Mesorhizobium shangrilense: one gene and its partner. The protein of the gene in region 1 interacts with the protein of each later gene in a pairwise test. Links are inferred from orthologs where the notes say so. Each region holds a gene or a part of one and is shown in the gene's direction. Other genes may lie near its edges.

Region 1 (5,356 bases):
AGGTCAGTTCTTCGGTGATGGCCGCTCTGTCGACGTAGTCGGTCGCGTCATAACTCGACGTCGTTCCCAGCATCCGGTTCTGGCGCACCTGGGAAATCCGCTCGGCGGTGGCCACCAGGCCGACGATGAGCGGCCGCCGCGCGTCGACCAGGCTTTGCGGCACCGGAACGCCCAGCACGATGGGAATGTTGGCGGTCTTGATGCCTCTGTTGGCGAGATAGATGCTGGTCGGCGTCTTCGACGTGCGCGAGATGCCGATGAGGACGATGTCGGCCTCCTCGATATCCATCGGCAGCTGACCGTCGTCATGCTCCATGGTGAAGTTCAGGGCGTCGATGCGCCGGAAATACTGGGCGTCGAGCACATGCTGCGCCCCAACGCGCCGGCCTGCCGGCGCGCCGAGATAGGACTGGAACACGGCCAGCACCGGCTCCAGGACGGACACGCAGGGCAGTCCCATCTGCTGGCAGCGTTCGTCTATGGACCGGGCCAGCGCCTGGTCGACGACCGTGTAGAGGACGATGCCCGGCTCGTTCTCGACCTCCTCGAACACCTTCTGCAGCTGCCGCTCGGTGCGGATCAGGGGATAGATGTGCTCGATCGCACGCGCGTCCTTGTACTGCGCGGACGCCGCGCGGCCGGCGGCCAGCAGGGTCTCGCCCGTGGCGTCCGAAATCAGGTGCAGATGAAAGAAGCTCTGGGGTTTGTTCACAGACGATGTGCCCGACCTGTTGAAGGCTGTGGATGGCTCGCCCGAGCTGGTCCCGGGCGGCGCGGCGGACTGTATCAGAACGCCGTTTGTCCACAATTCGAGGCGGCGTGAAGTTCGATGCCCCCATGTGGAGAAGATTGTGGGCTTTCGGAATTATCCACGGAGGCTGGATTCCGGCGACCAATCGCTGGTTGATCAAGTACCTGTCTCTGCTATGCTTTTCAAGCTTGTCCCCAGTGTTCACACTGAGCGCCTGACAAGCGCTTTTCGCCGCGAAATCTCGGTTCTGGCGTCCGAGGCGTGACCTTTTGCCTACTCCCGATTCCAACAGACTCGTAGAATCAGAAGACTCTTTTCAAATAGGATTTTCTTTAAGGCTAGCCGGAAAGGACAACGCGAATTGGCCGGAAAACGGATCGTCGTAGACGTGCTGAACGGGGAAGCGAGCTTCCCTCCTCCGATCTGGATGATGCGCCAGGCCGGACGCTATCTGCCGGAGTACCGGGAGGCCAGACGCCAGGCCGGCGGTTTCCTCGACCTTTGCTACAACCCTGATCTCGCCGTGGAAGTGACCCTGCAGCCGATCAGGCGGTTCGGGTTCGACGCATCGATCCTGTTCTCCGATATCCTGGTGGTCCCGCATGCGCTGGGACGCGACCTGCGCTTCGAGGAAGGCCGCGGACCGTTGATGACGCCGATCCGGGAAGGCGAGGTCGATGAACTCGACGGCGAGGCGTTTCACGTGAATCTCGCTCCCGTCTACGAGACGGTAACCCGCCTGCGGAAGGAACTTCCGGACGAGACGACGCTGATCGGCTTCTGCGGGGCGCCGTGGACGGTGGCGACCTACATGATCGCTGGGCACGGCACGCCCGACCAGGCGCCGGCGCGGCTCTTCGCCTACCGGGCGCCCGAGGCAATGCGACGGCTGCTGAACACGCTTGCGGAGCGGTCGGCGGAATATCTGAAGCGCCAGATCGCGGCCGGCGCAGACGTGGTCCAGATCTTCGATTCCTGGGCCGGCGTGCTCGACGAGGCCTCGTTCGAGGCGTTTTGCATCGAGCCGGTGCGCCTGATCGTCGAGAGCGTGCGCCGCGAGTATCCGGACGTGCCGATCATCGGCTTCCCGCGCGGCGCAGGGGCTCTCTACGACACCTACCGGGCGCGGACGGGCGTGACCGCGCTTGGGCTGGATTGGTCGGTGCCGTGGACGCAGGCGAGAAAGCTGCAGGCCGAAGGGGCGGTGCAAGGAAATCTCGATCCGCTGCGGCTGGTGGCGGGCGGACGCGCGCTCAGCGAGGGCGTCGACGCGATCCTTTCCGAACTCGGCAACGGGCCCCTGGTGTTCAACCTCGGCCACGGGATCACCCCCGAAACGCCGATTGCGCATGTGGAGCAGATGATCGCCCGCGTGAGAGGCGCGTCGGCCAAATGAGGCGGGTGCGATGACCGGAAACGCGGTGACGGGGAGCGGTGGGTCCGCGGCGCGTCGGGCGGCAATCTCGGTCGCTGTCCTCGTCGGGCTGACGGGCGCCCTCTTCCTGCTGGCGCCGGACGGTCTCTATCCGTGGATCAAGGCGCTGCACGTGATCGCGGTGATCTCGTGGATGGCGGGAATGCTCTATCTTCCACGGCTCTTCGTCTATCACGCCGACACTGAGACCGGGTCCGCGCAGTCGGAGACGTTCAAGGTGATGGAGCGCCGCCTGCTGCGCGCCATCATCAACCCGGCGATGATCGCCAGCTGGGCGCTCGGCCTCTGGCTGGCCTGGCGGGTGTTCGGTTTCCAGGGCGGGTGGCTGCATGTGAAGCTCGCCGCTGTCGTCGCCCTGTCGGCCGTGCACGGCTACCTGTCGGGCGCGGTTCGGCGCTTTGCCGAAGATCGCAACGTGAAGCCGGCGCGGCACTGGCGGATGGTCAACGAAATCCCTACATTGCTGATGATCCTCACCGTGATCATGGTGATCGTGAAGCCGTTTTAGGCGCGGCGTCTCGAAATTGGCGGCTTGCTCTTTGCGGGGCGCGGCGCTACAAGCGCATACTTCCCTCCCCGCCTTGCGCACTCGACACATCCGTTCGGGCGTCTTCGGCACGCATCGCGTTGCTCAGGCATATCTTCCTTCGAATCTTCCTTCGACCCGAGACCCTCTCCCATGCAGGAAATGAAACTCCAGGATTTCAAGAACAAGAAGCCCACGGACCTGATCGCGTTCGCGGAGTCTCTTGAGGTCGAGAACGCCAGTGTGATGCGCAAGCAGGAACTGATGTTCGCGATCCTGAAGAAGCTTGCTTCTCAGGACGTCGAGATCATCGGCGACGGCGTGGTGGAAGTGCTGCAGGACGGCTTTGGGTTCCTGCGCTCGGCCAACGCCAATTACCTGCCCGGACCCGACGACATCTACATTTCGCCGTCGCAGATCCGGCGGTTCTCGCTGAAGACCGGCGATACGGTCGAAGGACCGATCCGCAGTCCGAAGGAAGGCGAGCGCTACTTCGCGCTGCTGAAGGTCAACACGATCAATTTCGACGATCCTGAGAAGATCCGGCACAAGATCCATTTCGACAATCTGACGCCGCTTTACCCTACGTCGCGGCTGAAGATGGAGACGGACAACCCGACCGGCAAGGATATCTCGCCGCGCGTGATCGATCTCGTCGCGCCTCTCGGCAAGGGCCAGCGAGCCCTCATCGTGGCGCAGCCGCGCACCGGCAAGACGGTGCTGCTGCAGAACATCGCGCATTCGATCACCGCAAATCACCCCGAGTGCTATCTCATCGTCCTGCTCATCGACGAGCGGCCCGAGGAAGTGACCGACATGCAGCGCTCGGTGAAGGGCGAAGTGGTGTCGTCGACTTTCGACGAACCGGCGGCGCGGCACGTGCAGGTCGCCGAGATGGTGATCGAGAAGGCAAAGCGGCTGGTCGAGCATGGACGGGATGTCGTCATCCTGCTCGATTCCATCACGCGGCTCGGCCGCGCCTACAACACGGTCGTCCCTTCCTCCGGCAAGGTTCTGACCGGCGGCGTGGACGCCAACGCTCTGCAGCGCCCCAAGCGCTTCTTCGGCGCGGCGCGCAACATCGAGGAAGGCGGTTCGCTGACCATCATCGCAACGGCGCTGATCGATACCGGCAGCCGCATGGACGAAGTCATCTTCGAGGAGTTCAAGGGCACTGGCAACTCGGAAATCGTGCTCGACCGCAAGGTGGCCGACAAGCGCATCTTCCCTGCGATGGACATCCTCAAGTCTGGTACGCGCAAGGAAGACCTGCTGGTGCCGCGCTCGGACCTGCAGAAGATCTTCGTGCTGCGCCGCATCCTTGCGCCGATGGGCACTACGGATGCGATCGAGTTCCTCATCGACAAGCTCAAGCAGACGAAGACCAACGCCGACTTCTTCGATTCGATGAACACATAGGCCGATTGGTCGGCCAAGAGCGCTGCCGCACAGGCGGCAGCGCCATCCCTTCGCGGTTCAGAGGCTCACCCTCACCGCCCCGGATTAACCAGATCCGATTCGCCTCCGCAACGATCCATGTGAAGCGCCGCTGCGCTTCGATCCGGGGGCAGAAGCTTTCGCGTGACTCGGTGATTCACGTGTGACACTGACGGCTCAACGCCCGGCGCACTCGGACAAATTGAGGTTGACGCGTGCGTCGCTCGAAGGATCATGTTCGGATCGCCGATGACGCTCTTCAAGGATACCATCTTCGCGCTTTCGAGCGGCCGACTGCCGGCCGGGGTCGCCGTCGTGCGCATATCCGGACCCCAATCTCGATTCGTTTACGAAACGATGATTGGAAGCCTGCCCACTGCCCGGCTTGCCAAGCTTGCCACGATCAGTAACCGCGGCGGCGAGCCGCTGGACCGCGGCCTCGCCCTCTGGTTCGATGGTCCGGCGAGCTTTACCGGCGAAGACAGCCTGGAGCTTCATCTTCATGGCGGCGTGGCTGTAGTCACCGCGGTGCTGCAGGCGCTGGGGGAACTCGATGACGTCCGACATGCGGAACCAGGCGAATTCACGCGGCGCGCTTTCGCACATGGAAAGCTCGACCTGGTTCAGGCGGAGGCGCTGGGCGATCTTGTTTCTGCGGAGACGGAGGCCCAACGACGCTTCGCCTTGCTCAACGCCGAGGGACGGCAGGGCGCTCTCTACCGATCATGGCGCGAACGACTGGTGCATGCGCGCGCCATGATCGAGGCCGAGCTGGATTTCGCCGACGAAGCCGATGTTCCAGGCTCTGTCGCGGACCGGATCTGGCCTGATATGGAGCGGCTGGCACAGGAGATCGCGGACCATTGTGGGCACTTCCGGCGGGCCGAGATGCTCCGGGATGGCTTTGACGTGGTCATCATCGGCGCGCCGAATGCCGGGAAGTCGAGCTTGCTGAACGCCCTGGTGCAACGGGACGTCGCCATCGTATCAAACGAGGCGGGAACGACACGCGACCTCATTGAAGTGGCGCTTGATCTGGAAGGCTACAAGGTTCGCATCACGGACACAGCGGGGTTGCGCGACGCGGAGGGCGCGGTCGAACGGATCGGCGTTGATCGCGCGATCGCCAGGGCGAGAGGAGCGCATCTGGTGGTCGAGGTGCTGGACATGAGCGAGATGGCGGCGCCCACTCTCGACGGCGCGCCCG
Region 2 (5,460 bases), 2.6 Mb from region 1 along the record:
GCGCCTGCTACGGCTGCTGGTGCACCTATTTCAGGATGTCCCCGAAGGCGCGGCGGGACAACAACAGCCAGGAGAAGAAGGCCTTCATCCGGCGTCGCATCGAGGCCGGTCCGCCGCCGGGGTTGCTGGCATTGGACGGCAGCCGGGCGGTCGGCTGGATGCAGATAGGCCCACGCGCCGACGTGCCCGAATGGAACAACCACCAGCGCAGCTCCGCGCCGCTGGACCGCGCCGAAATCGCAGATGATGGTGTCTGGGCGATCTCCTGCTTCTTTCTGCGATCGACGGCAAGGGGCGCCGGGCTCACGCACCGCCTAGTGGCGGCAGGCATCGACTTGGCGCGGGAAAACGGCGCGCGTCTGCTGGACGCATGCCCGATGGAGCTGTCGCGGGACGCAAGCTCGGTCGGTTTGTTCGTCGGGTCGAAGCGCGTGTTCGACAGGGCAGGGTTCGTGGAGGTGAACCGCAAGACAAACAACCGGCCCTTGATGCGGCTGTCGCTCTGAGCCAAGCGTTCCCGGTTAGCCTAGAGTGCCGCTGGATCGATCGGAAGCACGGGCGGCTGCGCATGCGGTTCGGGAGGCGATGCCGCGGCAGGCGATTGGGCGGCAGCTTCCGGGCAACCGTCCTGAACCTTTTGCCACGAAGAATTGTTGAGAACCATGTCGCATCGGGCAAGCTGCTGGCCCGTCGGCAGGCTGAGGCAGGCGACCTCGCCATGATGGAAGAGCTTGCCGTTGGCGCGACACTTGCAATCGGCTGCCGCCGGCGTCACCGCGAAATCGAGCGCGCCGAGGATGATCAGGCCGAGCAGAGCCGTCTTCATGCGACGACGTTAGCACGGAAGACTGCTTTCCGCCATCAGCAGGCCCCATCGGCCGGAGCGGCAGGCAGCGCCATCGCAGTGCGGTCGGTCAGTCGTCGACCTTGCGGAAGACGACATTGATGTACTCGCCGTCCCGAATCTCGTCGACAACGGCAAAACCGGTGCGCTTGGCGAGCACGTCGGCGGATCGGCCGGTCAGAAACAGGGTGTGAAACCGCGTGAAGGTATAGTTCTTGTCGTAGCAGGGTGAGGAGTGCGCCATGACACCGCCCGCCTTCAACAGGCCATGGAAATCCCTGAAGACCGCCACCGGGTCGCGAAAATGCTCGATGACGTTGTTTGAGAATATGCCGTCGAAGCGTCCGCTTATCTCGGCGCGCGAGCGGACGACATGGTTTCCTGACGTCGGCGCGCTCGGCTCGTAACCCCAGACATCGAACCCCCGTTCGCGCAGGGTGGAGACGGTCTTGCTCCAGATGCCGCCGCAACCCCAGTCGAGATAGAGCCCGTCCTGCCTGGGCGTCAGGGAATTGAAGGTGCGGATCTCATTCGGGGTCGAATCGGATTCCGAGTAGTAGGAGTAGAGGAACCGATAGTCGGCATCGACCGCCGCGTCGGATAGGTCCAGGTATTTCTTGGTTCCGAAGATGCAGCCGCAGGCGGGACATTCGTAGCGTTCGAGCGCGCCGCCGCCGAACACGCAATTGTCGTGGTGCAGGCCATAGCCGCTGCGCCGGTCCGTGTGGCCGCAGACGATGCAAGTCAGTTCTGCCTCGGCGAGGATAGGCTCGTATTTCTCGTCGATGACTCTCCAAAGATGGCGGGCGTACTCGACCGCGGCGTCGAGTTGCTCTTGCGCGAGGCCGCCCGGGACGCCGGCGCCGTCGCGAGACGCTTCGGTTGTGGTCGGGGTGCGGCCGAAGAGGCGATCTAGGAGTGACATGGCTCCGTCTCGATCAGGGTTGTGGTCGTCAGGCTGCCGGCGCCGAAAGCGCCAGGTCGATGGCCACCGGCACATGGTCCGACGGCTTTTCCCAGGCGCGGACGTGCTTTTCGATCGAAGCGGACGTCAGTCGGTTCGCCGCTTCTGGCGACAGCATCAGATGGTCGATGCGGATGCCGTTGTTCTTCTGCCACGCGCCTGCCTGGTAATCCCAGAACGTGAATGTGTCGCCGGCGTCGGTAACATTGCGAATCGCGTCCGTGAAACCCAGCGCGGCGAGCCGTCGGAATGACTGGCGGGTCACGGGCTGGAAGAGGGCGTCATTCACCCACTGCTGCGGGTACTTGGCGTCGACCGACTCGGGGATCACGTTGTAGTCGCCCGCCAGTACAAGGGGCTCTTCGAGATCGAGGCGAGACTCCGCCCAGCGCTCCAGCCGTTCCATCCACTTCAGCTTGTATCCGAACTTGCGCTCCTCGGTGATCGGGTTGCCGTTCGGCAGATAGAGCGAGACCACGCGCAGCGCGCCCTGGTCGGTGGAGAACACACCTTCGATGAAGCGCGCATGTTCGTCCTCGTCGTCGCCGGGCAGCCGGCGATTGACCTCGTCGAACTTCAGCTTGGAAAGAATCGCGACGCCATTGAAACCCTTCTGGCCGTGCGTTTCGACGTTGTAACCGAGCGCCTCGATTTCGGCGCGGGGGAACTGCTCGTCGACGGTCTTGATTTCCTGGAGGCAGGCGATGTCGGGCTGACTTTCCTGCAGCCAGTGGAGCAGATTGCCAATGCGGGCGCGCACTCCATTGATATTCCAGGTGGCGATCTTCATCGAAAACTCTTTCAAACTATGCGTGATGGAGAAAACCGCGGCGGACAACGATCCTTCCACACCCCGGAATTGTCGGAGGAAGGGGCTCTCGTCATGTCCGAGAGCCACGCAATTAAATGGAACCGACCCCGCACCGTCAACCGTGCAGCCCGGCATGTTCCCGTTCTTGTCGGCCATCCTGACATTGCGGGCCGCAACACGAACGAATCGGGCGACTTTCCTCCGATCATATCGGTGTCGAGGCGTCAGGCATTGGCCCGAATCGCAATCGGCGTCCGGCAGGGGCCAACGTCGTGGAGAACCGGTCCTCTCGGGGAAGGCGCCTGCGAGGCCGCCTCCGACGGCGCCGCGCAGCAGGCTGGATCGCCGTGATGGCGAGATACTGCATTTACGATCGCGCGACTGAGCGATCGACAGAGATTCCGACTTGAAGCGGCGGCAAAGACCCGTTAAAGCACGCTCGCGTCGGCAAGCCGGCGGACTAGGGGTATAGCTCAGTTGGTAGAGCGGCGGTCTCCAAAACCGCAGGTCGCGGGTTCGAGCCCTGCTGCCCCTGCCAGCCAGGCCTCGAGCCTGGGAATCATATGAGACAGCCGTTGTCGGGACGATTGGATGGTTCCGAACCGGTGCGTTTGCGTGAAACGGAGCTCGGCACTTGCATGTGGCGAGAATCGGCTTTATGTAGGCGCGACGGACACGCGGCGCGTGGAGCTGAGGGATCAGCTTGACGCGCCCAAATCGCATGGCGGAACGAAGCGCAAGTCGCGTGTAGTTTCGTCGAGATGGTGGGGCTTCACGCCTTCATCGGAAGACTGAGAAGGCCTGGCATCAACGGGTCCTCGCGAGACAGAGCGGCAGATGGCATCGAAGACCACGAACCCTTTCACGTTCTTGCAGCAGGTAAGGCAGGAGACTGCAAAGGTGACGTGGCCATCCCGGCGCGAGACCATGATCTCGACGGCTATGGTCCTGGCCTTTGCTGCGCTTGCTATGATCTTCTTCTTTGCTGCCGATCAGCTGATGGCATTTGGCGTTGAGCTGATCCTCGGCATTGGGCGCTAACACCGGTCCTACGGAGACATTATCGATATGACTGCCCGGTGGTACATCGTCCACGCCTATTCGAATTTCGAAAAGAAGGTCGCGGAGGACATCGAAAACAAGGCGCGCCAGAAGGGTCTGAGCGATCAGATCGAGCAGATCGTGGTGCCGACCGAGAAGGTTGTCGAGATCCGTCGCGGCAAGAAGGTCGATGCCGAGCGCAAGTTCTTTCCTGGCTATGTGCTGCTCAAGGCCAATCTGACCGACGAGATCTTCTCTCTGGTGAAGAATACGCCGCGCGTGACGGGCTTCCTCGGTGGCGACAAGGCCAAGCCTGTGCCGATCACGGAATCGGAGGCGCAGCGCATCCTCAATCAGGTGCAGGAAGGCGTCGAGCGGCCGAAGCCCTCGATCACCTTCGAGATCGGTGAGCAGGTGCGCGTATCCGATGGGCCGTTCGCCTCGTTCAATGGCTTCGTTCAGGAAGTCGACGAGGAGCGTGCGCGCCTCAAGGTGGAGGTTTCGATCTTCGGGCGCGCGGTGCCCGTCGATCTGGAATTCGGTCAGGTCGAAAAGGGCTGATCGAAGCCTGGCCGGATTTCCGGCCAGCGGGCGAGGGCGAGTTGTCTTCGTCGAAGTGGTGGGAGGTGAGGTTGGCTTAGCCGGCCATTCGAACCGTACCACCGAACTGCAACCGCCGGACATCCGGCATCAGAAAAGGCAGACAAAGAGATGGCTAAGAAAGTAGCCGGCCAGCTCAAGCTCCAGGTCGCTGCGGGCTCCGCGACTCCGTCGCCCCCGATCGGTCCTGCGCTTGGTCAGCGCGGCATCAACATCATGGAATTCTGCAAGGCGTTCAACGCTCAGACGCAGGAACTGGAGAAGGGTTCGCCCATCCCGGTGGTGATCACCTACTATCAGGACAAGTCCTTCACCTTCGTCATGAAGACGCCGCCGGTGACGTACTTCCTGAAGAAGGCCGCCAATCTGAAGTCGGGCTCCAAGGAGCCGGGCAAGGCGAAGGCAGGGCAGATCAGCCGCGACAAGGTGCGCGAGATCGCCGAAGCCAAGATGAAGGATCTGAACGCAAACGACGTCGAGGCGGCCATGCGCATGGTCGAGGGCTCCGCCCGCTCGATGGGCCTCGAAGTGGTGGGCTGAGACGATGGCAAAGATCGCAAAGCGTGTAGCCAAGTCCCGTGAGGGCATCGACCGCAACAAAGCCTACTCGCTCGACGAGGCGGTGAAGCTGCTCAAGGATCGTGCGTCGGCGAAATTCGACGAGACCTTCGAGGTCGCGATGAATCTCGGCGTCGATCCGCGCCATGCCGACCAGATGGTCCGCGGCGTCGTCAATCTGCCGAACGGCACGGGTCGCACCGTGCGCGTCGCCGTGTTCGCGAAGGGCGCGAAGGCGGATGAGGCGAAGGCTGCCGGCGCGGATATCGTTGGCGCCGAAGACCTGGTCCAGATCGTCCAGGGCGGCACCATCGATTTCGATCGCTGTATCGCGACCCCCGACATGATGGCCCTCGTCGGTCGCCTCGGTAAGGTGCTCGGCCCGCGCGGCATGATGCCGAACCCGAAGGTCGGCACCGTCACGATGGACGTCGCAGGCGCCGTCAAGGCGTCGAAGGGCGGCGCAGTGGAGTTCCGCGTCGAGAAGGCTGGTATCGTGCATGGCGGCGTCGGCAAGGCGTCGTTCGATGCCGAGGCGCTCGCCCAGAACATCCGCGCCTTCGCCGATGCGGTGACCAAGGCCAAGCCGACCGGCGCCAAGGGCAACTACGTCAAGAAGGTGTCGCTGTCGACAACGATGGG

Evidence for each region. Proteins that work in one complex are often made in the same cells at the same time.
Region 2: the proteins of rho (region 1) and nusG interact in binary tests that used the Escherichia coli proteins (3 or more experiments, as listed by UniProt). The link is inferred for Mesorhizobium shangrilense from one-to-one orthologs.

The regions. Positions count from the first base shown.
Region 1 is NZ_JAQGPN010000001.1:744,043-749,398, forward strand. What follows is about bases 2,085-4,998. They hold rho (transcription termination factor Rho), read left to right. Parts: upstream 2,085-2,865; coding sequence 2,866-4,131; downstream 4,132-4,998. Other genes in these bases: hemE (uroporphyrinogen decarboxylase), read left to right, coding at 2,085-2,147; hemJ (protoporphyrinogen oxidase HemJ), read left to right, coding at 2,158-2,694; mnmE (tRNA uridine-5-carboxymethylaminomethyl(34) synthesis GTPase MnmE), read left to right, coding at 4,399-4,998. In the rest of the region: PD284_RS03700 (pyruvate, water dikinase regulatory protein), read right to left, coding at 1-712; more of hemE, read left to right, coding at 1,113-2,084; more of mnmE, read left to right, coding at 4,999-5,356. UniProt on the Escherichia coli protein: Facilitates transcription termination by a mechanism that involves Rho binding to the nascent RNA, activation of Rho's RNA-dependent ATPase activity, and release of the mRNA from the DNA template.
Region 2 is NZ_JAQGPN010000001.1:3,394,875-3,400,334, reverse strand. Bases 2,713-5,454 are described here. They hold nusG (transcription termination/antitermination protein NusG), read left to right. Parts: upstream 2,713-3,687; coding sequence 3,688-4,221; downstream 4,222-5,454. Other genes in these bases: rplA (50S ribosomal protein L1), read left to right, coding at 4,805-5,454; rplK (50S ribosomal protein L11), read left to right, coding at 4,372-4,800; secE (preprotein translocase subunit SecE), read left to right, coding at 3,457-3,660; xth (exodeoxyribonuclease III), read right to left, coding at 2,713-2,775. In the rest of the region: PD284_RS16395 (GNAT family N-acetyltransferase), read left to right, coding at 1-506; PD284_RS16390 (hypothetical protein), read right to left, coding at 527-826; PD284_RS16385 (class I SAM-dependent methyltransferase), read right to left, coding at 915-1,769; more of xth, read right to left, coding at 1,798-2,712; more of rplA, read left to right, coding at 5,455-5,460. UniProt on the Escherichia coli protein: Part of the processive rRNA transcription and antitermination complex (rrnTAC). The complex forms an RNA-chaperone ring around the RNA exit tunnel of RNA polymerase (RNAP).